DNA from 2 places in the Tianweitania sp. genome. Region 2 is predicted to be linked to the other one. Evidence: predicted binding sites of a transcription regulator. Region 2 holds the regulator's gene; the other holds the start of a gene.
The links. Region 2 encodes HrcA, which represses chaperone genes, less so after heat shock. Its sites were predicted from a motif close to GTTAGCACTCNCNNNNNGNGAGTGCTAAC; they were not measured.
Positions count from the first base shown of each region.

Region 1: groES (co-chaperone GroES) is a predicted target of HrcA. The motif match lies at 8,044-8,072, and genes of this name have one in related genera.

Region 1 is NZ_DAMBUH010000066.1:1,144-17,822, reverse strand. It holds gene ileS (isoleucine--tRNA ligase) at 1-2,112, opposite strand, end outside; gene RTX98_RS14310 (HdeD family acid-resistance protein) at 2,426-3,025, shown strand; gene RTX98_RS14305 (MipA/OmpV family protein) at 3,022-3,849, opposite strand; gene RTX98_RS14300 (bifunctional riboflavin kinase/FAD synthetase) at 3,924-4,907, opposite strand; gene RTX98_RS14295 (TIGR01459 family HAD-type hydrolase) at 4,910-5,770, opposite strand; gene RTX98_RS14290 (pilus assembly protein) at 5,942-7,855, shown strand; gene groES (co-chaperone GroES) at 8,121-8,414, shown strand; gene groL (chaperonin GroEL) at 8,474-10,120, shown strand; gene RTX98_RS14275 (CsbD family protein) at 10,286-10,471, shown strand; gene fumC (class II fumarate hydratase) at 10,652-12,043, shown strand; gene RTX98_RS14265 (DoxX family protein) at 12,178-12,552, shown strand; gene hisG (ATP phosphoribosyltransferase) at 12,948-13,643, opposite strand; gene RTX98_RS14255 (ATP phosphoribosyltransferase regulatory subunit) at 13,640-14,740, opposite strand; gene hisS (histidine--tRNA ligase) at 14,737-16,200, opposite strand; gene RTX98_RS14245 (hypothetical protein) at 16,377-16,679, shown strand, end outside.
Region 2 is NZ_DAMBUH010000016.1:43,779-55,353, reverse strand. It holds partial or broken gene RTX98_RS06210 (penicillin-binding protein activator) at 1-920, shown strand, start outside; gene RTX98_RS06205 (hypothetical protein) at 1,027-1,203, shown strand; gene hemW (radical SAM family heme chaperone HemW) at 1,208-2,368, opposite strand; gene RTX98_RS06195 (non-canonical purine NTP pyrophosphatase) at 2,365-3,039, opposite strand; gene RTX98_RS06190 (VOC family protein) at 3,039-3,452, opposite strand; gene rph (ribonuclease PH) at 3,463-4,179, opposite strand; gene hrcA (heat-inducible transcriptional repressor HrcA) at 4,371-5,441, shown strand; gene grpE (nucleotide exchange factor GrpE) at 5,541-6,152, shown strand; gene RTX98_RS06170 (trimeric intracellular cation channel family protein) at 6,229-6,861, shown strand; gene RTX98_RS06165 (adenosine kinase) at 6,863-7,855, opposite strand; gene RTX98_RS06160 (sulfate transporter family protein) at 7,999-8,712, shown strand; gene nth (endonuclease III) at 8,709-9,533, opposite strand; gene RTX98_RS06150 (DUF2244 domain-containing protein) at 9,555-10,040, shown strand; gene RTX98_RS06145 (proline racemase family protein) at 10,041-11,045, opposite strand; gene RTX98_RS06140 (type 1 glutamine amidotransferase domain-containing protein) at 11,206-11,575, opposite strand, start outside.

The sequences.
Region 1 (16,679 bases), on a different contig from region 2:
GCTTTCCAGCAGCGAGGAATGGAACCAGCCGCGATGCTGGTCCGAGCCCTCGAGATAGACATCGGCCGGCCATTTTAGGTCGGGACGGTCTTCCAGCGTGAAAGTGTGCGTCGAGCCAGAGTCGAACCAGACATCCAGGATGTCGCGGACCATCGTCCACGGCTCATTGGCGCGGGAGCCGAGGAAGCGCTCGCGGGCACCTTCCGCGAACCAGGCATCGGCGCCCTCTGCCTCGAAGGCTTCGAGGATGCGGGCATTGACGCCTTCATCCTTCAGCACATTGCCATCCTCGTCGGCGAAAACGCAGATCGGCACGCCCCAGGCGCGCTGGCGCGACAGAACCCAGTCGGGACGATCGGCGATCATGGCGCGCAAACGCGTCTGGCCCTGTTCGGGGACGAAACGGGTGGCGTCGATGGCGGCGAGTGCGCGGGAACGGAGGGTGTCGGGCGTACCAGCAAGATTCCCCTCCCCCTTGAGGGCAGGGGTTAGGGGTGCGGGTAATGAAGCGCCGAGCGTGTCATGCCCCCCACCCGAACCTTCGGTTCGACCTCCCCTCAAGGGGGAGGTTGAAGACGTGAGACCGTAGCCGTTCAGTTCCTTGTCCATATGGACGAACCATTGCGGCGTGTTGCGGAAGATCACCGGCTTCTTAGAGCGCCAGGAATGCGGATAGGAGTGCTTGAGACGGCCGCGCGCAAACAGCGCGTTGGCAGCGATCAGGGCCTCGATGACGACCTTGTTGGCGTCGCCCTTCTTGCCGTTGTCATCGATGACGCGCGCGGGACCGCCCTCGCGATCCGGCCCGAAGCCAGGCGCGTCCTTGGTGAAGTAGCCGGCGTCATCGACGGTGAAGGGGATGGTGGTGTCGATGCCACGGGCGCGCAGCGATGGGGCTGCATCCATCCAGGCGTCAAAATCCTCGCGGCCGTGGCTGGGCGCGGTGTGCACAAAGCCGGTGCCAGCGTCGTCGGTGACGTGGTCGCCGAGAAGAAGCGGGACGGTAAAGGAGTAAGGCTCGACGCTTCCGCCCTCCTCCCCCTTGAGGGGAGGGGTAAGGGGTGGGGTTCGACCTCCCCTCAAGGGGGAGGTTGAAGACAAGCCTTTCAGCGGATGTGCAAGTTCAATCGCAGTCAGTTCCGAGGCTGGAACATCGCGGATGAAAGTCAGTGCAAGCTTTGCCTTGGTCGCGGCATCTTCGGCCAGCTTTTTGGCGAAGATCAGCTTCTCGCCAGTACGGGGGCCGAAATCGTTCTCGACGGATGCGACTTCATACAGGCCGTATTCAACGCGGTCGGAATAGGCGACCGCGCGGTTGCCGGGAATCGTCCACGGCGTCGTCGTCCAGATAACCACGCTCGCGCCGTCGAGATCGGTCCCCTCGCCCACGCCGGTGGCAGCCAACGCATTCGCCGATGCGCTGTTGGCGACGGATCGCACTGGGAACTTCACCCAGATCGTGTCCGACTCGTAGTCGTGATACTCGACCTCGGCTTCCGCCAGCGCCGTGCGCTCCACCACTGACCACATCACCGGCTTTGAACCGCGGTAAAGCTGGTCGGACATCGCGAACTTCAGCAGCTCGCCGGCGATGCGCGCTTCGGCGTGGAAGTTCATGGTGGTGTAGGGGTTCTTGAAGTCGCCGATCACACCCAGGCGCTGGAACTCGGCACCCTGCACCCCGATCCATCCGGCGGCAAATTCGCGGCACTCCTTGCGGAACTCGTTGATATCGACCTGATCCTTGTCGAGACCTTTGGCGCGATACTGTTCCTCGATCTTCCACTCGATCGGCAGGCCGTGGCAGTCCCAGCCTGGAACGTAGTTGGAGTCAAAACCGCGCATCTGGAAGGAGCGCGTGATGACGTCCTTCAGGATCTTGTTGAGCGCATGGCCGATATGGATGTTGCCGTTGGCATAGGGCGGGCCGTCATGCAGGACATATTTTGGCCGGCCGGCGCCACTTTCGCGGAGCTTGGCGTAGAGGTCCATTTCCTGCCAGCGCGCCACGATCTGCGGCTCCTTGTCCGGCAGGCCGGCGCGCATCGGGAAATCCGTCTGCGGCAGATAAAGGGTCTTGGAGTAATCGAGGGTTTCAGGCGTGTCGGACATAAGAAGAAGGCCATCTGAAGGGCGGGCACTGAAAGGCCGGCGTCGAAGGATCAGGCTAACAGAAAGAGCGCGAACGAGGCCGCGCAGATATCCCGGAGCTTCCGGTGGCCTCAGGCCGCCCGGAAGGCCGGGCCAATAATTCGTATCGCAGGAGCGATCAGGGGCAGATGCGCTGGCATGAGCGCGTTCTTAGCCAAGGCTGCGGCCGGAATAAAGCGGGAAGTTTGAGCAGATGCAGCGGCATCGCCCGGCTAGCGCGATCGGAACCAATCCACCAGCGATGGATTGAGCGGCTTTACCGGGGATGTTGCTTATGCCGACCACCTTCACGCCGAACACAACGCGCTCTGGTCTCGACCCACGCACGCGCTTGTCCGTGGCTGAGCTGCGTCACCGCTGGGGCTGGTTTGTGGCTCTGGGCGTTGCGCTGATCCTGCTGGGCACCATGGCCTTCTTGAACACGCTGGTCGCGACCGTCGCGTCCGTTTATACGGTTGGCTTGCTCATGCTGATTGCCGCTGCGATCCAGATCGCACAGGCGTTTTCGGTGAAAAGCTGGTCGAGCTTCTTCTGGTGGGTGCTGGGCGGAGTGCTCTATGCGCTGGCCGGCTTTGCGGCGCTGATCAATCCGCTCATGGCCTCGGCCTTCCTCACCCTGTTCCTCGCGGCCGCCCTTGTTGCGAGCGGGGTGGCGCGGATCGGCGTCGGCTTTCAGTCGCGACCAGCCCACAACTGGGGCTGGATGGTGCTTTCCGGCCTGGTCACCCTGCTCGCGGGTCTTGTGATCGCACTCGGCTGGCCCGTGAACAGCCTGTGGGTGCTCGGCATGTTCCTGGCGATCGACCTCGTGTTCCAGGGCTGGGCCACGATTGCTCTCGGGCTCGCCCTGAAACGCGGTGTTCCCTCCGCTTAGAGTGCGAAGTCGAAGCGGTAGGTTGCCGAAACGCCGACCGTGAACTGGTTCTTGTCGCCGCGTTCCTGCACGATGCTGGAATCTTCAGCCGGGCCGGCCAAACGGCGATACTCGCCGAACAGGCTGGTTTCGATCCGGTCGGTGGTCTTCCAGGTCAGCGCGCCGCCGACGCCGTAGGACGCGACGCCCTCATCCGGCGAATAGGGCGACAGGCCGCTGACGGCAGCTTCAGAGAAGTCGACGCCATAATAGGCATCAAAATACTTCTCGTTGCCATAGGTGATGCGCGGGCCACCCGAGATGCGCAGTGCCGGCGTCAGATAGGCGAAGGCGTCGATCGCGCCGTCAGCAACCAGACCTTCATGTGCGCCGATCGCCTGGCGCACTTCGCCGCGGAAGCGGATCCACTCGGTCGGGTAGAACTCGGCGAAGCCACCGACTTCGACGCCGAAATCGACATCGCTCAGGCCCTCGATATCGTCATAATCATCGCTGTCGCGGCCGAACACCAGCTTGCCGGTCGGACCAGCGCGGAAGTTGCCGGTGTCGATGATGGCAATCGAAATGTTGTCGTTGCGCGAGGTGAAGCGCTGCTCGGTGCCCTTGCGGCCAAAGGAAACCAGCGGCTGCGCAAAGAAGCGATAGTCCTTCGAACCCTCGAATTCCGGAATGGCCAGAGCGGCCGCGCCGATGGTCAGGCTCCATTCGCCGCCGAAGAAGCTGGTGGAGGTTTCAACCGGGGCTTCCAGCTGATCGGCAGCCTGCGCATAGGCGGTGACCGCCAACAGAATTGCAGCCGTCGAACCCATCAAACCGTAACGCATGACCTACTCCTTGCCGCCTGCCATTGAGGCCTCATGGTCGAGGATTGAGGCGGCTATGGTTTCGATCTGCCTAATCAGGAGCCGAATGACAAGGCGCGATCCAAATCACTCAGCGGAGTGATGCGCGAAAGCAACGCCCTCGCTTCCGCCTCATCCTGCTTCATCTGGATCACCAGAGCGTCAAGATCGTCGAACTTTTCTTCACCGCGCAGGAAGCCGAAAAACGAGACGGAAGAGACTTCGCCGTAGAGATTGCCGCTGAAATCGAACAGGAAGGTTTCGAGCAGCGGCGCACCATCCGCGTCCACCGTCGGGCGGCGGCCGAAGCTGGCAACGCCGTCATGCAGGCTGCCGTCGGGCCGGCGGTAACGCACGGCATAGATACCGAGCGCGAGATCGGTTTCGGGCGGCAGCCGCATATTGGCCGTGGGATAGCCGAGCGTGCGCCCGAGCTTCTTGCCGTGGCCGACCTCCGCTTCAACCGTGAAGCGATAGCCCAGCAGGCCGGCCGCTTGCGCCACATCGCCCGCGCTTAAGAGCGAGCGGATGCGGCTGGAGGAAATCACTTCGGCGTTTTCATCACGGAACGCATCCACCAGCGTGACCCCGAAGCCGAGCCGCTCCCCTTCCGCCATCAGGAAGGCCGGGCCGCCACGGCGCTCCTTGCCAAAATGAAAGTCGACACCGGTGACGACGTGGCGGATGTCCAAGGCATCCCGCAGGATGGAATGAACGAAGTCCTCCGCCGAGGTCGATGCAAAGCCGCGGTTGAACGGCTGCTCGATCACGGCATCGAAGCCGAGCGCGTCTAGAAGGCGGGCGCGAAGCGGCGCAGGCGTCAGCCGGAAGACCGGACTGTCGGGGCGAAAAACGGAGCGCGGATGCGGCTCGAAGGTGAGAACCAGCGCCGGAACGCCGGATTCACGCGCGATCTCCAGGGCGCGCTCGAGCACGCTGCAATGGCCGCGATGCACACCGTCAAAATTGCCGATGGCAACCACGCCGCCGCGCAAATGCGCCGGCAGTTCGGACGGTGAAGCAATGCGGAGGATGGTCATTTCTATCGCAGCATCGGGATGACGCCGACGGGATCGGCGCTGTGCTTGGCAAGGAAGCTGCCGAGCATGGCGACATCCGGCGCATGGGACGGTCCGTATTCGCGGGCGTGGATGCCGGCCGAGACGTAGAGCACATCCACGCCATTATCGACCGCGCCCTTCACATCGGTCAGCATGCCATCGCCGATCGCAAGGCAATCGGACGCGCCGATCTCACGTCCGAGCACCTCGGACGCGGCGGCGAAGGCTGCCTGATAGATCGGACGATGCGGCTTGCCGGCGATCAGCGTGCGGCCGCCAAGCAAGCCGTAATCGCGTGCAAGAGCGCCGGCGCACCACGCCAGCTCATGGCCGCGCTCGACCACAATGTCGGGATTGGCGCAGATCATCGGCAGATCGCGCGACCGCAGACGGCGCAGCTGTTCGGCGTAGTCTTCCGGCGTTTCCGATCGGTCGTCGAACAGGCCGGTGCAGCAGATGCCGGACGCCTCGAATTCTTCAACCAGCTCGACATCGAGCCCTTCGTAGAGGGTCAACTCGCGTTCGGTGCCGATATGGTAGATGCGGCGCGGGCCGTTGCGGATCAGCTCGCGCGTGACATCGCCTGATGTGACGATGCGGTCATAGGCTTCGGCAGGCACGCCAAGCCCGCGGATCTGCGCTTCCACATCGGCATAAGGGCGCGGCGCATTGGTGATGAGCACCACAGCCAGGCCCCGAGCGCGGGCGGCCGTCAGCGCCTCGCTTGCCTCCTTGAAGCTGTCGACGCCGTTGTGCAGCACACCCCACACATCACACAAAATGGCGGCGTAGCCGTCCGAGACCTGATCGAGCGAGGCGATCATCTTCGGCGCTGATGTCATGGACTGTCCTGCAAGCATGGATAAAAGGCGCGCCGTTCGCTTAGCCCAAGGCTGCGCACCTGTCACCCTGTTCGCGTGGCACGAGGCAATCGACCTACCCTTCGCGAGACGCTTAAAAATGAAACGATCGGCCGAACAGCATCTTAGGAGCTGTCGTGCCATGACGCGCCCATGACGCGACAATCCTTTTCCTCCCTGATCAGTGACTTCCTGCAGGACACGCGCGGCAACTACGCGCTGATGACCATCATCGCCGCCGTCCCGCTGTTCGGCGCCGTGGCACTAGCCGTGGACTACAGCGAAATGAGCCGGGAGCGGCAAATGACGCTGAACGCGCTGGACGCGGCCGGTATCGCGACGGCCCAGCGCATTCTCGAAGGCGCTTCGGACACTGACGTGAGGGATTATGCGGGCAAATTCTTCAATGCCAATTTAGGCAACATCAATCCCGACCGGGCGAAGCTGACAGTTATTCTGCCGAAAGAAAACGTCAAAACCGGGACGCTCAAGATGTCGGCTAGCCTGAGCTACGATCCCGTGTTCTTCGGAACGTTCCAATCGCTGATGGGCAAGCAGGCAAGCGCGTTGTCGTTTGCAGCTGCGACTGAGGTCAAGCTGAAGAACACGATCGAAGTGGCGCTGGTGCTCGATAATTCGGGGTCGATGGACTACATCGGCAGCGGCTCCGGAAAGAAGCGCATGGTGGTGCTCAAAGATGCTGCGAAACAGCTGGTTGATACGATGGCAGCTGAAAGCGCAAAGATGAAGCAGGTGGACAAGCCGGTTCAGATTGGACTGGTGCCGTTCTCAGCGTCCGTCAATGTTGGGCCTGCCAATCGCGTCGAAGCATGGATGGATACAACCGGTGTTTCTCCCGTCCATCACGAGAATTTTGACTGGTCGTCGTTCGGCACTTCGAAGACATCCCCCAACCAGTATGTCGAAGACCTCAACGGTATGAAGTGGGCTCGCGGGAAAGATTGGGGAGTTCTCAAAGACAAGGTTCTAACGCGTTTTACGCTCTACGACACCATGCAGCGGATCGCGTCCTCGAAGACCGTTAACAACAAGCCCACCTATACCTACGCTAATCCGATCAGCTGGGAAGGATGCGTGGAAAGCCGCCCGTACCCGTATAACGTGACCGATGCCGTCGCTTCAAAGAGCACCCCGGCAACAATGTTCGTTCCTATGTTCGGCCCTGACGAAGTCGGCAACATTTGGACCGAGCAGCAGAACAGCCGAGGACAATGGTTCGTTGCCACGTTCGGTTCGAACAACAACTGGTGGGATGACAGCTCGCAATCGACAGATAGCGGCACTGCAACACAGCTTAAGCGCCAGAAGAACATGCCGAAGTATTTCGCCATTGCACCCCAGACAGCCTCGATGCCGGAAGCCCATGAAGGCCCCAACGCCAGTTGTACCACCACGGCCATCTTGCCCCTGACAGATATTAGCAATTCTACCGGCGTGACACGGGTTAAATCCGCGATCAACGGAATGATTTCACTCGGTGCGACGAACGTGCCGGAAGGAATGGCTTGGGGCTGGCGGGTTCTTTCCTCTCAGGCACCTTTCATCGGGGGCCGTTCCGAAACCGAACGCGGTAACGATAAAGTCGTCATCGTTCTCACCGACGGTGAAAATACCTACTACACACCGAGTTCACTTAGGAACAATGATAATGCGGGATTGAAATCCACGTATTCTAGCTTGGGTTATGCAGGTCTAGGGTACAACACCACGACAACGCCACGCATATTCATGAACACTTCGGTTTCGAAGTCCACTCACACCAATGACAACTATGCCAAGGCGATGAACCAGCAATTCAGTGCCCTATGCAGCAATGCTAAGGCTGCGGGCGTTGTGGTGATGACGGTCGCCCTTGATTTGAATTTGAAAGATACTGGCGAAAAAGCCCAGATTGAAGCGCTCTCTGCTTGCGCATCCGATTCCCGCTTCCGCAAAGATAGCTCGGGCAAAGCGGCCAAACTGTTTTGGAACTCAACGGGCGCCACCTTGGCTGATGATTTCAAAAGCATTGCGGACGAGCTCTCCAACCTGCGTATTGTCAGCTGATCTCATGCCCCACCATTAACTAAAATTTGAACGAACCTGCGCCAGGCGTGTCATTCGCCTTGCGCATCCGCGTAAGAACACCCAGCTAAGGAGCGCGGCCTTTCGCGGCCGGCGGTGAGTACTTTCCCTAGCCCCGCAGCCATAGCCGACCTTGACACGAAATCTTCCTTCACTTATCTCGGCGTCGCGTTAGCACTCTCCCTCATTGAGTGCTAACCGGTTCATACGAACCTACCGACATCATCCAACCGAGGAAGTATTGGATATGGCCAGCAATTTCCGCCCGCTTCATGACCGCGTGGTCGTTCGTCGGGTCGAGTCCGAGGAAAAGTCCGCCGGCGGGATCATCATCCCGGACACCGCCAAGGAAAAGCCGCAGGAAGGCGAAGTGATCGCCGTTGGTTCCGGCGCGCGCGATGAGAGCGGCAAGGTCGTTGCCCTCGACGTCAAGGCAGGCGACCGCGTCCTGTTCGGCAAGTGGTCCGGCACCGAAGTGAAGCTCAATGGCGAAGACCTTCTGATCATGAAGGAATCCGACATCATGGGCATCATCGGCTGATCAGCCTTTTTCGCTCAATCGCAACCTGACATTCGGGCCCAAGGCCCAGGAGCAAGCACATGGCTGCAAAAGACGTAAAATTCTCCCGTGATGCCCGCGAGCGTATGCTGCGCGGCGTCGATATTCTCGCGAACGCCGTCAAGGTCACGCTCGGTCCCAAAGGCCGCAACGTCGTGATTGACAAGTCGTTCGGCGCCCCGCGCATCACCAAGGACGGCGTCACCGTCGCCAAGGAGATCGAGCTGGAAGACAAGTTCGAGAACATGGGCGCCCAGATGGTGCGCGAAGTGGCCTCGAAGACCAACGACAAGGCTGGTGACGGCACGACCACCGCGACCGTTCTCGCCCAGGCGATCGTTCAGGAAGGCGCCAAGGCTGTTGCCGCCGGCATGAACCCGATGGACCTGAAGCGCGGCATCGACCTCGCTGTTTCGGAAGTCGTGGCTGAACTCGGCAAGGTTGCCAAGAAGATCAACACTTCGGAAGAAGTGGCCCAGGTCGGCACCATCTCGGCTAACGGTGAGAAGGAAATCGGCCAGATGATCGCGGAAGCGATGCAGAAGGTCGGCAACGAGGGTGTCATCACCGTCGAGGAAGCCAAGACCGCAGAGACCGAACTCGAAGTCGTCGAAGGCATGCAGTTCGACCGCGGCTATCTCAGCCCATACTTCGTCACCAACCCGGACAAGATGGTTGCCGAGCTGGAAGACGCTTACATTCTTCTGCACGAGAAGAAGCTCTCCAACCTGCAGGCGATGCTGCCGGTTCTCGAGGCTGTTGTTCAGTCGTCGAAGCCGCTGGTCATCATTTCGGAAGACGTTGAGGGTGAGGCTTTGGCCACGCTCGTCGTCAACAAGCTGCGTGGCGGTTTGAAGATCGCTGCCGTCAAGGCTCCGGGCTTCGGCGATCGCCGCAAGGCCATGCTGGAAGACATCGCGATCCTGACCGGTGGCCAGGTGATTTCCGAAGATCTGGGCATCAAGCTTGAGAATGTTGGCCTCAACATGCTCGGCCGCGCCAAGAAGGTGTCGATCACCAAGGAAAACACCACGATCGTCGACGGCGCCGGTCAGAAGCCGGAGATCCAGGGCCGCGTTGCCCAGATCAAGCAGCAGATCGAAGAAACCACGTCGGACTACGACAAGGAGAAGCTCCAGGAGCGTCTCGCCAAGCTCGCAGGCGGCGTTGCCGTTATCCGCGTCGGCGGTGCGACGGAAGTCGAAGTCAAGGAAAAGAAGGACCGCGTCGACGACGCCCTGAACGCAACCCGCGCTGCGGTTGAAGAAGGCATCGTTCCTGGCGGCGGCACCGCGCTGCTGCGCGCAACGAAGTCGATCACCTCGGAAGGCATCAACTCCGACCAGGCTGCCGGCATCGCCATCGTGCGTCGCGCTCTTCAGGCTCCGGTTCGCCAGATCGCTTCCAACGCCGGTGCTGAAGCATCGATCGTTGCCGGCCGCATCATGGACGACAACACGCCGACCTTCGGCTACAACGCTGCAACCGACGAGTATGGCGATCTGATCCAGCTCGGCATCGTCGATCCGGTCAAGGTCGTTCGTACGGCTCTTCAGGATGCAGCTTCGGTTGCCGGTCTGCTGATCACGACGGAAGCCATGATCGCGGAAGCTCCGAAGAAGGACTCCGGCATGCCTGCAATGCCAGGCGGCGGCGGCATGGGCGGCATGGGCGGTATGGACTTCTAAGCCTGTTCTCGGGCTTGTCCTGGGGATCCAGCCTTACCGACTACCCGAAGGGGCGGCAGCGATGCCGCCCTTTCTTTTTGCCTTGGCATCAGCCCGGATGAATCTCGGAACGTTTTACGAGAGGTTGCGTTTCTATCTCATCGATCCGCAACAAGGAGAGTTATCATGGCTAATAGCGATCAGGCAGCAGGTCTCGGCAAGCAGGTCAAGGGCGCCGTGAAGGACGCCGTCGGTGGCGCCACGAACAACGCCGACCTCCAGGCCGAAGGCAAGTTGGACAAGGCTGAAGGCAAGGTCCAGAAGGGCTACGGCGACGCCAAGAGCGATCTCGCCGACAAGCTGGACAAGTAAGCTTACCTTCATCGACTAAAGAAAGCCGGTCACCTCAGTGGCCGGCTTTTTTCGTTGCTGACGTGCCTGATCTGTCTGCGTTCACAGCTTCTTCTTCACTCAATCGATTTGGACCACAAGCAGCTGATGGCAGCGCGCACCTTGTTGTGCTAGCCACACGCGCGAACAGGAGATCAGACCATGGCCGACATCCGCCGTGAAAGTGATACATTCGGGCCCATCGACGTCCCATCCGACAAGTATTGGGGTGCGCAAACCCAGCGCTCCCTGGAGAACTTCAAGATCGGCGGCGAGCGCATGCCGCTTCCGCTGGTTCATGCACTCGGCATGGTGAAGCGTGCGGCAGCTGAAGTGAACATGGATCTCGGCAAGCTCGACAAGGACATCGGCAGCACCATCGTTTCAGCGGCCGACGAGGTCATTTCGGGCGCTCTCGACGATCATTTTCCGCTAGTGGTCTGGCAGACCGGTTCGGGCACGCAGTCGAACATGAATGCCAATGAGGTGATCTCGAACCGCGCCATCGAGATCCTGGGTGGTACGATGGGCTCCAAGAAGCCTGTTCACCCTAACGACCACGTCAATATGAGCCAGTCGTCGAACGACACCTTCCCGACGGCCATGCACATCGCCGCCGTGCTGGAAGTGCATGAACGCCTCCTACCGGCTCTTGAGCATCTGCAAACCGCGATCGAGAAGAAGGTCGATGCCTTCGACAAGATCGTCAAGATCGGCCGTACGCACACACAGGATGCGACGCCGCTGACGCTTGGCCAGGAGTTTTCCGGCTATCTCGTGGCGCTTGAGCTCGGAGAGAAGCGCATCGCAGACAGCCTGGAAGACGTGTATGCGCTGGCGCAGGGCGGCACGGCGGTCGGCACGGGCCTCAACGCACCGGTCGGTTTTGATACGGCGTTTGCCGAGCGCGTTTCGACCATCACCTCCCTGCCCTTCCGAACTGCTGCCAACAAGTTCGAAGCGCTGGCCTCGCATGGCGCGCTGACCGACCTGCATGGCTCGCTGACGGCGCTGGCCGCCGACCTGTTCAAGATCGGCAACGACATCCGCTTCCTGGGCTCCGGTCCCCGCTCGGGCCTCGGCGAGTTGAAGCTGCCGGAAAACGAGCCGGGCTCCTCGATCATGCCGGGCAAGGTCAATCCCACCCAGGCCGAAGCCCTGACGATGGTTGCCGCGCAGGTGATGGGCAACCAGACAGCCGTTGCCTTCGCCGCCAGCCAAGGCCATTTCGAGCTCAACGTCTTCAAGCCCGTGATTGCGCTGAACGTGTTGCAGTCGATCCGCATCCTGGCGGATGCCATGCGCTCGTTTGCGGACAACTGCGTTGACGGCATCGAGGCCGATGAGCGCCGCATCGACGACTTGATGCAACGCTCGCTGATGCTGGTTACCGCGCTTGCGCCGAAGATCGGCTATGATGCGGCTGCCAAGATCGCCAAGACCGCGCATAAGAACGGCACGACGTTGCGCGAAGAAGCCGTGGGCAGCGGCGAAGTCACCGATGAAGAGTATGATGCTCTGGTGAAACCGGAAGCGATGACGCAGCCGGGCTGATCCAGCCGCCTCTACTGTGAACACCTTCGCGACGCACGTTCTCTCTCGTTGAACAATGCGTCGCGCGTTTGCTGTCTCCCGCTGGGAGAGGATTTGCTCCAAATAGGGTGCAGTTCTTTCCCAGCGAGGCTTTCATGTCCATCGTAGTGCTTATCGGCCGCATCCTGCTGTCGATCATCTTCATTCTTTCCGGCTTCAGCAAGCTGACCGCGCTCGGCGGCACCGCCGGCTATTTCGGCGGCATGGGCATTCCTGCTCCGATGGTCGTGGCCGTGCTTGTCGGCCTGCTTGAACTGCTTGGCGGTCTGGCCATCCTGATCGGCTTCCGCACGCGCGAAGCTGCCTTTGCCTTGGCCATCTTCACCATCGCCACCGCCTTTGTCGCGCATATGAACTGGTCCGACATGATGCAGCTGATCAATTTCCAGAAGAACCTTGCGATCGCCGGCGGCTTCTTCGTGCTCGCTGGCTACGGCGCCGGTCCGATCTCGGTGGATGCGCGTCGTTAAACGGCCGCTTCCCTGCATAGTCTAAGCTTTTTTATGACGACCAAGCCCGGCCATCGCGCCGGGCTTTTTTGTGCCTGGCTCGGACTGGGCTTGCATGAAGACAGCCGGTTGATGCTACAAGGATGATGTCGAGACAAAAGCAGAACGCGCTGATGCCAGCAGCGCACCGGGGAGGATGAGCCACCCCGGCCGAGGCAACGGCTTTGTTCTCGAACTGGAGGTGACGCCATGTGGTTCATACCACTGAACGTCAGCCTTAGAATCAGAAAGACCCGGACGAGCTGGCTACTCGATGTCCGGGTCCGACTGATCTTCTAAAGCAACGGAGATCGGGTTAGCGCCCGGTCTCCACTCCAGAAATATATGCTCTACGATCGTGTCTGACAACTAACCTATCAAGACACCGCGAACAGTGCGCTCAGTTGAGACAAAGCGCCTGCATCTTGGGCTGTGCGCTCGCGCTTGGATGCAACCAAACATGCTTGCGAGCGCAGGATCACGCCGTCGCTCAGGACGCGCAGATGATTGGCCGTCAATGTCGAGCCGCTGGAGGTGATGTCGACGATGACATCGGCCAAGCCGGCCGCCGGGGCGCCTTCCGTGGCGCCGAGGCTTTCCACGATGCGGTAGACCTGGATGCCGTGCTTCAACGAGAAGAACTGCTGCGTCAGGCGCCAGTATTTGGTGGCGATGCGCAGGCGGCGGCCGTGGCGCTGGCGGAAGTCGGCGGCGACATCATCGAGGTCGGCCATGGTTTCGACATCCATCCAGACATCAGGCACGGCGACGACCACGTCTGCTGTGCCAAAGCCGAGCCGCGCTTCGATGGACACATGCGCATCCCAGTTCGCGAGGTTTTCGCGCACGAGATCTTCGCCGGTCACGCCAAGATCGACAGCACCCTGCCCTAGCTCCTGAGCGATTTCGGAAGCGGAGAGGAACAGCACGTCGAGCGACAGCGCGCCGTCGATGCGGCCGCGGTAGGAGCGCGGGTCGGTTGGCAGTTGCACATGGAGGCCGGCTTCGGCAAAGCGGGCGATGGCCTGTTCCTTGAGGCGGCCTTTCGAGGGGAGAGCAAGCGTCAGCGTCATGGCTTGCGCGCTCCTTCGATGCGGTCGAGCCAGATGGAAAAGCCGACGCCCGGAATGGCGTGTTCCGCACCCAGCATGGTCAAAAGGCGATCATAGCGGCCGCCGCCCACCAGAGGCCGGGGATCGCCCGGCGCGCTGATCTCGAAAACGAGGCCGGTGTAATAATCCAGCGGACGACCGAAGGCGGCGTCATAGGTGAAGCTCGTGCCTTGCAATTGCTGTGCAGCCAAGGCGTCGGCGCGCTGCTTGAACTGTTCCAGAGCGGCATCCAGGAAGAGGTCGCAGTCGTCGGCAAAGCGCCGCAGCGTTTCGCCAGCTTGGGCCAGAGGTTCGCGGATCGCTAGAAAGCGCTTCAGCGCTTCGAAGGCATCGTCGGCGATCCGCACGGCGCCGAGTTCCGCTTTCTCGATCAGGCGGCGCGCAATGTCATCCGGCGTACGCCCGGCTGAGGGCGAAATGCCAGCGAGCTCCATCTGCTTTTCGAGATAGCCGGCGACAGCAGCGCGATCACGAGCGGCGACGAGGCGCGAAATCGGCTGGCCCAAATTGCGCTTCTTCGGGGGATTGGCGAGGTCGGCAAGCGCTGCCTCCAGCATATCGGCAGCACCGAAGGCGCGGGCCAGGCGCATTTGCCAGCCACGCGGCAGACCGAGCGCTGCCAGCACGGCCTCGAAGATCGCCTGATCGCCGAGTGTCACCGTCAGCGCGGCACCCGGCAGCGCCTCGTTGAGCAACCGGCACGCATCGGCGACGGAGCGGGCGTCGGCGGTTGACGTGTCCGTTTCGCCGAGATCCTCGATGCCAGCCTGCAGAAACTGAGTTCCCCCCGCCCTGTGCTGGCGGAAAACCTCGCCGAGATAGGCATAGCGGCGCGGCGTTCCGGCTTGGCGCGCGATGTGGTCGCGGCACACGGGAATAGTAAATTCGGGCCGCAAGCACAGGCTTTCGCCGGTTTCGCTCTGCGTCAGAAAGATACGCCGGCGCAGGTCCTCGCCGGCCATGTCCAGGAACGGATCGGCCGGCTGCAGGATCGGCACTTCGGCAAGTGCGATACCTTCCGCCGCAAAGCGCGCCAGGATGGTTTCAGCGAGTGTCACGCCTGCCGCTCTTGCGCCTGTGCGGCGAGGATGCCCTGGATCTTCGCAACCAAATCGGCCTCCGGCACCGATACCTGCGCCGGGCGGCCTTCGCGCCAGGCTTCATTGTCGGTGATCTCCGCCGATAGCCGCGCGCCTTCGATCAAGTCCTTGATCTGTACTTCACCGTTCGCACGCTCGTCGCCGCCCTGGATCACCACGCAGGGTGCGCCGCGACGATCGGCATATTTCATCTGCGCCTTCATGCCAGCGCCGCCGAGATACATTTCGGCGCGGATGCCAGCCTGGCGCAGCTCGCCCACCATCTTCTGGTAGCGGCCGAGGCTTTCCGTATCGCGGTCCATGACCAGCACGACGACGGGCGCCATCACATCGGCCGTATCTAGCTTGCCGAGGTTCTTCAGCGCCGTCATCAGGCGCGAAACGCCAATGGAGAATCCGGTGGCCGGCACCGGTTCGCCGCGGAAGCGCGAGACGAGACCATCATAGCGACCACCACCGCCAACCGAGCCGAAACGCACTATCTTGCCGTCTTCGTTCGGGATTTCGGCGAGAAGCTCGGCCTCGTAGACGGGACCGGTGTAGTATTCGAGGCCGCGGACGACAGAGGGGTCGATCTTGATGCGGTCTTCGCCGTAGCCAGCGGCGCGGACGAGCTCTTCGATCTCGCGCAGTTCGAGAACGCCCTGATTGTCCTCGATCTCGCCGGTTTCAACATAAGCGAGCACCTTGGCGATCGCCGCATCATCCAGTTCGGCGCCCTTGGTAAAATCGCCCTCGCCTTCAACACCGCCGTCCCAACGGCCCTTGCCGAGCAGCAGCTTCACGCCTTCCGGCCCGAACTTGTCGAGCTTGTCGATGGCGCGCAGCACGGTCAAACGGCGGCCGGCATTGTCCTCGCCGCCGAGACCGATCGCTTCCAGCACGCCGTCCAGCACCTTGCGGTTGTTGACGCGGATGACGTAGTCGCCGCGCTTGATGCCGAGCGCTTCCATGACATCGGCCATCATCATGGTCATTTCGGCATCAGCCGCGACGCCCGGCGTGCCGACCGTATCGGCGTCGAACTGCATGAACTGGCGGAAGCGGCCGGGGCCCGGCTTCTCATTGCGGAACACCCAGCCGGCTCGATAGGAACGGAAGGGCTTGGGCAGGCGCTCGAAGTTCTCGGCGACATAGCGGGCTAGCGGCGCGGTCAGATCGTAGCGCAGCGACAGCCACTGCTCGTCATCGTCCTGAAAGGAGAAAACGCCTTCGTTGGGGCGGTCGAGATCCGGCAGGAACTTGCCGAGCGCGTCCGTATATTCAATCAGCGGCTGCTCGACGGGCTCGAAGCCGTAGAGGTCGTAAACAGCCTTGATCTTCTCGATCATGCGCTCGGTCGCGCGGATGTCGTCGGCCGAGCGGTCGCCAAAGCCGCGCGCGAGCCGCGCTTTCATCTTTTCGTTCTTGTCGGCCATGGAAGAAGTCCAGAGATCGTTAGGAAAGCCAGGAATGACTTGTTACCGGCGCTCTACCGGATGGAGCCCGTCGCTTCAAGCAAAGGACGCCCTGCGGCGTGCTTTTGGCTCGCCAGATCGTTTCAGACGGCGCCTCGCGTTCCTATATAGTTGAAAACGCAACAGGGAGGTCGATCGTGATCCGCGTTCCCATTCTTGCTCTTGCCGCGCTGATCGCGCTTCCGGCCGCACCGGCGCTGGCGCAGAACTGCCGCGCGATCGGGTCGAGCTATTTTTGTGCCGATGGCCGCTCTGGCCAGCGGTCGCCCACCACGCCTTCGCTCAACAGCCAGACGCGCAACAGTCCGCTCGGCAACCAGCGCTATACCAACCCGCAAAGGCGCGCCAAGAGCCCCGACAATGCGCTTTATCCAACGAACCCGAACTCGACACGGCGTCTTGGCGACACCGTCTACAATCGCGACGGCTCAAAATGCCGG
Region 2 (11,575 bases):
CCAACACGCTGCAGCTGGTGATCAAGGATACCGGCCGGGATGCCGCGCGGGTCCAAACGGCGGCCAGTGAGGCCGTGCTGGAAGGCTCGTCCCTGGTGCTCGGTCCGATCTTTGCTGCCGATGTTTCGGCAGCTGCCGGGGTGACGCGGCCGGCCGGCAAGACGATGATCGCCTTTTCTTCCGACCGCAACGTCGCGGGCTCGCGCGTTTACCTGAACTCCTTCCTACCCGGCGGCGTGGTGACACGCACCGTGTCTTACGCCTCGCAGAACGGTGTGCGGTCCGTGCTCGGCTTCTTCGCCAACGGTTCGGCTGGCGACATCGCGGAACAAGCGGCGCGTGCGGCGATCCAGGCCAATGGCGGCGTGATGGCGGCTTCGGTGCGCTATGACGGCAACGAGGCCTCGATCCAGCAGGCCGCGGCCGCTGCGGTTCCCGTTCTGATGCAGGCTGATGGCATTCTCATTCCCGAAGGCGGGCCGACGCCGACGGCGATCCTCGGCGCATTGCGTTCCAATGGCGGCGATCTCACGGGCAAGCGGCTGCTCGGCACCGGTCAATGGACGACAGCGAATTTGAGCGATCCCGCGCTGCAAGGCGCCTGGTTCGCCGATAGCGACCAGCAGCGGCTGACGGCGTTCAAGGCGCGTTACCAGGGCAAGTTCGGAACCGCACCCACGGCCAATGCAGCGCTTGCCTATGACACGGTCGTGATGGCCGGCAGTGTAGTAAAACGCTTCGGCCCAGCGGCCTTCGCCAACAGCGTGATCGAGGCTGACTCCGGCTATGCCGGTTATGCCGGTGTGTTCCGCTTCGAGCCGGATGGTACGACGCAGCGCGGATACGCGATCTATGAAGTCAGCGCCGGTGGTGCGACCCGCGTCGTCAACCCTTCGCCGAGAAATTTCAGCGGCAGCTAGTCAGCCATCATTGCGCCATAACGCTGGGTAAGAAACTCCCTGTCTGCCCAAGAAGAAGGCGGAACATGCAAGCGCTTTAAGCGTTTATGCGGGTCGGGAGAGTGTCATGAGCAAGCTGCAGGTTCAAAACAGTTTCGAGCCTTATTATGCTGGCCGGAACACGGATGTTTCCAAGTGGACGGTTCGCAAGAAGACTGGCGACCGGATTGACCGCGTCAAGGTCGAGCATGGCGCGGACGATGAGGCCGAGACGACCTGGCGGAAACCCACCAACCAGTCCTGATCGGCTACTGCGCGAGATCGGCGACCAGCGCGTCCAGTACGCTCATTCCGGCCGGCGTGGCGCGCAAACGGCTGTTGCCGATCGATTCCACCAGACCTTGCCCCTGCAGGAAGCTGAGGCGCTCCGGCTCGAAGCCACGACCGGCCAGTGCCTCATAGCGATGCACTTCGATACCTTCGCGCAGGCGCAGCCCCATCAGCAGGAGCTCGTCGGCTTCTTCCCAGGGCGTGAGTTGCTCGCCTGACGTGACGCCTGTGCCGTTCTGCTCGACGGCGGCCAGCCAGTTCTCAGGATGGCGCTCGGCAATGGTGACGATCCGCTGCCGGCCTTCCACGAAGCGGCCATGGGCACCCGGCCCGATCCCGACATATTCGCCGTAGCGCCAATAGGTCAGGTTATGCCGGCTTTCCGCGCCGGGAACGGCATGGTTCGAGACCTCATAGGCCGGAAGACCCGCTTGCGCCGTGACCGCCTGCGTCAGTTCATAGAGATCGGCCGCGTGATCAGGATCGGGAATGGCGAACTTCTTGGCGCGATGCAGCGCATAGAAGGGCGTGCCTTCTTCGATGGTCAGCTGATAAAGCGACAGATGGTCGGCGGCATAGCCGATCGCCTCGCGCAACTCCGTTTCCCAGGCATCCAGCGTCTGGTTGGGCCGGGCATAGATCAGGTCGAAAGACAGGCGCGGAAAAATTTCGCGCGCCAGTTCGATGGCGCCGAGCGCGTCAGTGACATTGTGCATGCGGCCGAGGAAGCGCAGATCGGTGTTGTTCAGCGCCTGAACGCCGAGCGACACGCGGTTGACGCCAGCCGCGCGGTAGCCCCGGAAGCGTTCAGCTTCAACGGAGGTCGGGTTGGCTTCCAGTGTGATCTCGATGCCATCCGGCACCGTCCAGTTGGCGGCAACCGCATCAAGGACGGCACCCACCGTTTCCGGCTTCATCAGCGAGGGCGTACCGCCGCCTAAGAAGATCGAGGTGACTTCGCGCGGGCCGGTACGCTGGCGCATGCCGGCCATTTCGCGCTTAAAAGCATCGGCGAAGCGCTCCTGGTCCACCGGCTGGTGGCGCACATGGCTGTTGAAGTCGCAATACGGGCATTTGGCCGCGCAAAAGGGCCAATGAAGGTAAACGCCGAACCCCGGCGAGCCGTCGTCGCGCTTCACTCAGCCGAGACCACTGGAACAACGCCCAGCCGGGCGTGGGCGAATTTCTGGAAAGCGCGGGCGCGGTGCGACAAGGCATCGGCCTGCCCCGGTTTCCAGCCATGCTTTTGTTCGGCCGTCATTTCGCCGAAGCTTACGTCGAAGCCATCTGGCACGAACACAGGATCATAGCCGAAGCCGGTGTCGCCACGCGGCGGCCAGATCAGCTTTCCTTCGGCTTCGCCGCGATAATATTCCGCTTCGCCATCGGGAAAAGCCAGGCAGATCACGGCCACGAACCGTCCCGTCCGCTTGGCAGGATCGCTGGCGCCAACCGCCTGCAGCCGATCCTCGACCTTGCGCATGGCAAGGCTGAAGTCGCGCGTTCCATCCTCGGTTTCCGCCCAGTTGGCGGTGTAAACGCCGGGCTCGCCACCCAGCGCATCGACGCACAGGCCGGAATCATCCGACATCGCCGGCAGACCGGTAGCCTTGGCGGCAGCGAGTGCCTTGATCAGGGCGTTCTGCTCGAAGGTCGTGCCGGTTTCATCGGGCTCGGGCAGGCCATACTCGGCCGCCGACTTCGCTTCGACGCCAAAGGGCGCGATGAGATCAGCAAATTCACGCAGCTTGCCCGCATTGTGGCTGGCCACCACGATGCGGTTGCCGATCGGGCGCAAGGTGTCGGCCATCAGGTAACTCCCCAAATCTTAGGGTTTGCGAATTCCAGCGAGTTGCCCGCCGGATCGCGGAGATAAATCGAGCGTCCGCCTGTCAACCACTCGACCTCGCTTTCTATAGCGATGCCAGCTCGGCGCAGCCGCTCTTTCCAAGCGTCGATCTCAGCTTCCGAAGCGCGGAAGCAGAGATGCCCCGGCCCCCTCGCGCCATGCGGCGGTATGGGGAAGGGGGCCTCGGGTGCCGGCGGTTCGATCGTGGCATCCGGGTTGAAAAGCAACAGCACCCCCTCCCCGCAGCGCAGAAAGACGTGGCGACCTTCCACCTTGCGGATCAACGGCAGCCCGAGCACATCCGTATAGAATGCTTCCGCCGAGTCGAGATCATCGACGTAGAGAGCAGATTCCAGGATGGCGACGGGCTGCATCGGGTTTGCCTTAGCCGATCGCCATCTGCTGCAGGCTGACAAGGCGGGCGATGCCGGTCTTGGCAAGGCCCATCAGCGTCGAAAACTCTTCTTCCGAGAAGGGCGCGCCTTCGGCCGTGCCCTGGATCTCGACGATGCCGCCCTTGCCGGTCATCACGAAATTCGCGTCGGTCTGGGCGGCCGAATCTTCGAGGTAATCGAGGTCGATCACCGGCTGGCCCTCATAGATGCCGCAGGAGATCGCCGCGACATGATCCTTCAGCACCTTGTTGACGCTGATCATCTTGCGCGCTTCCATCCAGGACAGGCACTGATGCAGCGCCACGAAGCCGCCGGTGATTGCCGCCGTGCGCGTGCCGCCATCGGCCTGGATGACGTCGCAATCGACAGTGATCTGCACTTCGCCGAGGGCTGCCATATCAACAACGGAGCGCAGCGAACGGCCGATCAGGCGCTGGATTTCCTGGGTGCGGCCGCCCTGCTTGCCGGCGGCTGCTTCACGGCGCATGCGATCACCCGTGGCGCGCGGCAGCATGCCGTATTCCGCCGTGACCCAGCCCTTGCCGGTGTTGCGCATCCAGCCGGGCACGCGCTCCTCAAGGCTTGCCGTGCACAGCACATGCGTGTCGCCGAACTTGACGAGGCAGGAGCCTTCCGCATGCTTGGACACGCCACGCTCAAAGGAGATGGCGCGCATTTCATCGGGCTGGCGCTTGGAAGGTCGCATGCAAAGGTCCGGTCATGACTGGAGAACTGAGTTGCCGGCTTGTAACGGTGCCAGCGCCTCCTTGCAAAGAAAAAGGCGGCCTTCGCCGCTTTCCCTGGGAGTTGCAGCGATCATCGCGGTTGTGCCGTTGCCGCTTCGCCATATATTTCGTGGATCATGATCCCGACCATCCACAGCGCAGCTTTTAAGCGATGACCTTTCCGCTGACCGATCCGGCATTGGCCGCGCTCGATGCGCGCTCGCGCGACATCTTCCGGCTGATCGTCGATGCTTACATGCGCGACGGCGAGCCGCTGGGGTCGCGCAACCTGTCACGCATGCTGCCGGTGAACCTGTCGGCCGCCACCGTGCGCAACGTGATGAGCGATCTCGAACATCTCGGCCTGATCTATTCGCCGCATACATCCGCCGGCCGTTTGCCCACACAGCGCGGCCTCCGCTTCTTCGTCGACGCCTTCATGGAGCTGGGCGATCTCGGCGAAGACGAACGCCGCGTGATCGATGCGCAGGTGAAGGCATCGGGTGCGGGTTCCAGCGTGGAAACCATGCTGACCGAAGCCAGCCAGATGCTGTCCGGCATGTCGCGTGGGGCCGGTCTGGTGGTGGCGGCGAAAAGCGAAATCGCGCTGAAGCATGTCGAATTCATCCAGCTGGAGCCGACCAAGGCGCTGGCGATCCTCGTGTCGCAGGGGGGTGAGGTGGAAAACCGCATTCTCGATCTGCCGGCGGGCATCGCGCCATCGCAGTTGCAGGAAGCCTCCAACTTCCTCAACGCCCATATTCGCGGACGTACGATTTCCGAAGCGCGCTCCGACATTGCACGTCTCGTGGAAGAAACCCGCGGTGCACTGGACGCCCTTTCGCAAGATCTGGTGACGCGCGGTCTGGCGGTGTGGGCAGGTTCGGAAGGTGGCTTGCCCGCCCGGCTGATCGTGCGCGGTCGTGCCAACCTGCTCGACAACCTCAACGCGGCGGCCGACATCGAATTGTTGAAGCACCTGTTCGAGGATCTGGAAGCGCAGGAAGGTCTGGTGCAACTGCTCGACCTTGCCGACGAGGGGTCCGGCGTGCGCATCTTCATCGGCTCGGAAAACAAGCTGTTTTCTTTGTCCGGCTCCTCGCTTGTGGTGGCACCCTATCGCGACAAGGATTCGCGCGTGATCGGCGCACTCGGCGTAATAGGACCGACGAGGCTGAACTATGCCCGCATCGTGCCGATGGTGGATTACACCGCGCAACTGATTAGCCGCATGCTGCGCTAAGAAACCCGCGACCATCACATGCACTTGATTTTAGCGGCCCGGCACTCGATATCGGACGCAAATCACAACTCGCAAATATTACGAACGACGGGATGAGCCATGACTGACGAGGCAAACCAGAATCGCGAACCGGAAGAGGCCGAAGTCCCCGCTGATGATGCGCCTGAATTTGCTGCCGACACCGAAGCTTTCCTGCGCCTTGCTGCGGAAAACGAAGAGCTAAAAGATCGCTCGCTGCGCATCGCTGCCGAAATGGAAAATCTGCGCCGCCGCACCGCGCGGGACGTGGCGGATGGGCGGACTTATGCCGTCACCAACTTCGCTCGCGACATGCTGGCCGTATCCGACAATCTGCGCCGCGCGCTGGACGCCATTCCCGCCGATGCGCTGGAAAGCGGTGATGCCGGCTTCAAGGCGCTGGCCGAGGGCGTCGAGATGACCGAGCGCGCCATGCTTTCGACGCTTGAGCGCCATGGCGTGAAGAAGCTCGAGCCACAGGGCGAGAAGTTCGACCCGAACTTCCACCAGGCGATGTTCGAAGTGCCGAACCCGGACGTGCCGAACAACACGGTCGTGCAGGTCGTGCAGAGCGGCTATGTGATCGGCGACCGCGTGCTGCGCCCGGCCATGGTGGGCGTTGCGAAGGGTGGTCCCAAGGAAATGCCGGCCGAGCCTGCCGCCGCAGCGCCGCAGGCCGACACGCAAGCCTAAAGCCGCTTCCTCATTAAACCCGACGCGCTATTCCTAGGCGTCGGGTCGCCGCCTGATCGTTCGGGGGAACGGTTTCATGGATCTCATCCAGGTGCTGGATTATGCCGGCGTGGCTGTTTTCGCCGCGACCGGCGCTTTGGCTGCGTCGCGCAAGGAACTCGACCTCATCGGCTTCCTGTTTCTCGCCGCCCTGACCGGCGTGGGCGGCGGCACGGTGCGCGATGTGATCCTCGGGCTTCCCGTGTTCTGGATCGTTCAGCCGCTTTACATGATCATCTGCGCGGGCGTTGCGCTGCTGACCTACTTCACCGCCCATCTCGTGGAATCCCGCTACAAGCTCCTTTTGTGGCTCGATGCGCTGGGGTTAAGCGCTTATTGCGTGCTTGGCGCCTTCAAAGGCCTGGCCAGCACCGGCTCGACCACCGTGGCCATCATCATGGGCATGCTGACAGCGGCCTTCGGCGGCATCATGCGTGACACGCTGGCGGGCGAGCCGTCCGTGCTGCTGCGGCCTGAAATCTATGTTTCGGCGGCCATGGCGGGGGCGGTTGTTTATACGCTTGTCGCAACACTCGGCCTGCCGCCAACGGCCGCTGCCCTGCTTGGCATGGCGACCGCCTTCCTGATCCGCGCCGGCGCGATCCGGTTCGGCTGGACCATTCCGACCTATCGCTCACGGCCGGGACGACGGCCCGAAGACATCCAATAGCTTAAAGCAATCCGGCGTCGCGCGCGGCGTCACGGAGCTTCTTGTGCGGGCGCGGCCCGATCTGCTGGATCACCAGCCCGGCCGCCAGCGAGCCGAAGTTGCCACAGGTGGCGAGATCACGGCCGGCCGTGTAGCCGAACAGGAAACCGGCGGCATACAAATCGCCCGCACCCGTCGTATCCACCAACTCGGTGATCTCGATCGCCTTCACGGCAACCGTTTCCGCGCCACGCACGATCACCGAACCCTGCTCGGAGCGTGTCACGGCGGCCAGCTTGCAGTCAGCGCGCACGGCCTCCAGGGCGGCGTCGAAGGACGCGGTCTGGTAAAGCGACTTCAGTTCGCTTTCATTGGCAAACACGATGTCGACCGTGCCGGACCGCATCAGGTCGAGGAACTCGTCGCGGTAGCGATCGACGCAGAACGGGTCGGACAGCGTCATCGCGACCTCGTTGCCGGCGGCATGCGACAGCCTCGCGGTTTCGCGGATCGCATCCTTGGCCAGCGGCGGGTCCCAGAGATAGCCTTCGAAATAAGTGACTTTGGCGCCTTCCGCCTTCTCAGGCTCCACGTCCTCCGGTCCAAACTCGACGCAGGCGCCGAGATAGGTGTTCATCGAGCGCTCGCCATCCTCCGTCACAAAGATCATGGAGCGCGCCGTCGGCGTTTCGCCACTCAGCGGCTTGGTGTCGAAGGCGACGCCTTGGGCGCGGATATCATAGGTGAAGATCTGGCCGAGATGATCGTCCCGCACCTTGCCGAAATAGGCCGAGCACGCGCCGAAGCTGGCGATACCGGCCGCCGTGTTGCCGGCACTGCCGCCTGAGGCTTCGATAGCCGGTCCCATGCGGCTGTAAAGCAGTTCGGCGCGATCCGCATCGATCAGGTTCATCGCACCCTTGATGATGCCGTTCTCGATCAGGAAATCGTCTTCGCAGCGGGCAATGATGTCGACAATGGCGTTGCCGATGCAAAGAACGTCATACTGGGTCATGAAAACTGAGGGTCCGGTCGATCGAAAAACAGAAGACCGGAGCGATCCTCAGGTCCGGTTCCGTTTAACGCGGGTGATGCGCATTGCCTAGCTTGGCCGCGCATCTTATCTCCGGGCAACTTGGATCAGGAGCTTCCACCATCATGATCATCGACAGCGCGCGCGCAGCCGCCGGTCATCTGTTCAGCGCCCCGTTTCGCGCCGTGCTGTTCAAGTCGCTGGGCTTGAGCATCCTCGTGCTGATGGGCCTGTGGTTCGGCCTGACACGGTTGTTCGACTGGATGGCCCTGCCGCTGCTCGAAGGCCTTTTCACCGGCGCGCCTGCCTGGGGCGAATGGGTTGGCTTCTTCACCGCAATCCTGGCCGGCCTTGCCGTTGCCGCCGGGCTGGCGTTGCTGATTGCGCCGGTCACGGCCCTGATCGCCGGCCTCTTCATCGACGACGTCGCGGAACGCGTCGAACAGATCGACTTTCCCCAGGACGCACCCGGACGCGCCATGCCGATCGTTCAGGGCGCGTGGTTGTCGATCAAGTTCTTCGGCGTGGTGATCCTCGGCAACCTGCTGGCTCTAGCGCTGCTGCTCATACCCGGCGTCAACATCGTCGCCTTCTTTGTGGTGAACGCCTATCTGCTCAGCCGCGAATTCTTCGAGTTCGCCGCCATGCGCTTCCGGCCCGAGGCGGAAGCCAAGGCGCTGCGCCGCAAACATGCCGCGACCGTGTTTACCGCCGGGCTGGTGATCGCCGGCTTTCTGGCCGTGCCGCTGCTCAACCTGCTGACGCCACTGTTCGCCGCCGCGATGATGGTGCATCTGCACAAGCGAATTTCGGCCCGCGAACGGCTGTCCTCACGCTAGCGGTTTGCGGCGACCTCGGCTTCTATCGCGTCGAGCGTTTCGATCGGCACCAAAGGTGCGGGAATGTCCGTTGTTTTCTCTTCGGCCTTGCAGAGGTCGGCGATCACACAGGCCGGACATTCCGGCTTGCGCGCCTTGCAGACATAGCGGCCATGCAGGATCAGCCAGTGATGGGCATGGCGCAAATAGTGTTCTGGAATGACTCGGACGAGCTTGTCCTCCACCTCTTCCGGCGTCTTGCCCGGCGCAAACTTTAGACGGTTGCCGAGCCGGAACAGATGCGTGTCCACGGCCATGGTCAACTGGCCAAAGGCGGAGTTCAGCACGACATTGGCGGTCTTGCGCCCGACGCCGGGCAGCGCGACCAGCGCCTCGCGTGTATCCGGTACCTCGCCACTGTAGTCGCGGATCAGGGCTTCCGACAGCAGCGCGACGTTCTTGGCTTTGGCCCGCCAGAGGCCGATCGTGCGGATGTATTCGGCAATCTTGGCTTCGCCCAGCGCCCCCATCTTGGCCGGCGTATCGGCAACCGCAAACAACGCGCGTGTCGCCTTGTTGACGCCGGCATCGGTCGCCTGCGCCGACAAAACCACGGCGACCAGCAGGGTGAACGCGTTGACGTGCTCCAGCTCACCCTTGGGCTCCGGCCGCTGCACGGCAAAGCGGCGGAAGATCTCCTCGATCTCAGCTTGCGAATAAGGTGACTTCCAGCGTGGCTTGGCGCGTTGTCCGCTTTTGGGCGCAACCTTGGCCACGGGTTTGGCGGTCAACTTTTTTGGCGCAGGCGTGTTGCCGGCAATTTCAGGCTTGGGCTTTGTCATCGGCTCTCTATAATCCCCGCAATGGCCGAGACCAACGCTGCCGACACGCCAATCTTCCGCGCCTTGTTGACGCCGCATCGGTCGTTGGGGCCGCGCGGTTTTCGCGTGCTGATGGGCATCATGGTCGCGGGAAGCCTGATCTGTGGTCTGTTCTGTATTGCGATCGGCGCGTGGCCGATCTTCGGCTTCTTCGGCCTCGATGTCCTCATCCTCTACATCGCCTTCAAGCTGAACTACCGCTCAGGCCGTGCGCGCGAAGAAGTCTCGGTGTCGCGCACTTCGCTGGATATCCGGCAGGTCGCGCCATCCGGCCAAGCGCGCGAACACCACTTCAACCCGTTCTGGGCGCGCTTTGCCGTGTCGCGGCATGAGGAGATCGGCATCACACGCATGGACGTGGAGGCGCAAGGGCAGCAGGTGCAGATCGGCTCTTTCCTCAATCCCGACGATCGCGAAAGCTTCGCCAGAGCCTTCGGGCGCGCGCTGGCAACGGCAAAGGCCGGCTGATCAGCGCAACAGGAAACCCGCCGCCAGGGGATCATCGGCTTCCACGCTGAAACGCGCGGTGCCCGAATAAAAGGCGCGCCCCGATACCCGCGCCACCACCGCATCGAACTTGCCGAGTTGCTCGCGTCTCACGACCGCGCCGGTGAAGTCCGCACCCGTTATGCTGCGGAAGGTCCGCACTTCATCCTGCGCCAAGCGCTTCTTGGCATGCATGGCGGCAAGCCGAGCCGTAACGCCCGACCCCGTCGGCGAGCGATCGACCTGGGCATCGGCAAAGACGCAGACATTGGTGGACGGCCGTGTCGATCCATCACCGCCATCCGTCAGGATCGAACCGTACAGGAAAGCGAGGTCGGCATGATCGGGATGCGACAGCGGCACTGCGATCTTGGCGGTTTCCGTCAGCGCCGTTGCGGCATCCACGAAGTCGCGGATGCGCGAACGGCCGAAATCCAGATCGAACTGGCCTGCGTCAACAAGCGCGTAAAAGGCGCCGCCATAAGCGATGTCGCAGGTGATCGATCCATAGCCCGGCACCTCGACCGTCTGGTCTGCGGCAAACAAAAAAGCTGGGACACTTTCGAAAGAAACCGCGCCCGCCTTGCCATCCGCCACGTCGACATGCGCGACCACCATGCCGCACGGACATTCGATGTTCACGGTGGTGACCGGCTCGATAAAATCCACCAGTCCTTGATCCACGGCGTAGCGGCCGAGCGCGATCACGGCGTGGCCGCACATGGTGGAATAGCCTTCATTGTGCATGAACAGCACGGCGAGATCGGCGCCGGGCAGATTCGGCTCAACCAGAAGCGCGCCATACATGTCGAAATGACCGCGCGGCTCGAACATCAGCATGCGCCGATAGTGATCGAGCTGATCGCGCACATAGGCGCGTTTTTCGAGGATCGTGCCGGACGGGATCGGCGGATAGCCTGATGTGATGATCCGAACCGGCTCGCCGCCGGTATGCATGTCGACGACGTCGATGGCGTTGAAAGGCATTGTCATGCCTCAGACTGAGGCCGATGTCCGGCGATCGTCAAGAGGGCGTTCATCCACGAAAAAGGCCGGCGCCTTTTGGACGCCGGCCTTGAATTCGAAAGCGGCGCGGCTGCTCTTGCAAGCGCCGGCGCCGCTTCCGTCAGCTGCGGAACCTGATCCGCTACTCCGCAGCCGACCTCTGCGCCACGCCGCCTTCTACAGCCTCGATGATGGTCGAGACGAAGGATTCCAGATCGTCCGGCTTGCGCGCGGTGATCAGGTTTCCGTCCTGAACCGTCATCTTGTCTTCCCAGTTGGCGCCGGCATTGATCATGTCGGTCTTGATCGACTTGTAGGACGTCGCGCGCTTCCCCTTCACCAAACCGGCTTCGATCAACAGCCATGGCGCATGGCAGATCGCCGCGAGTGGCTTGCCGGTTCCATAGAAGCTCTTGATGAAGTCGACGGCAGACTTTTCAGCGCGCAACGTGTCTGGATTGATCTGCCCGCCCGGCAGAACAAGGGCGTCATATTGATCGGGAGTGATCTCG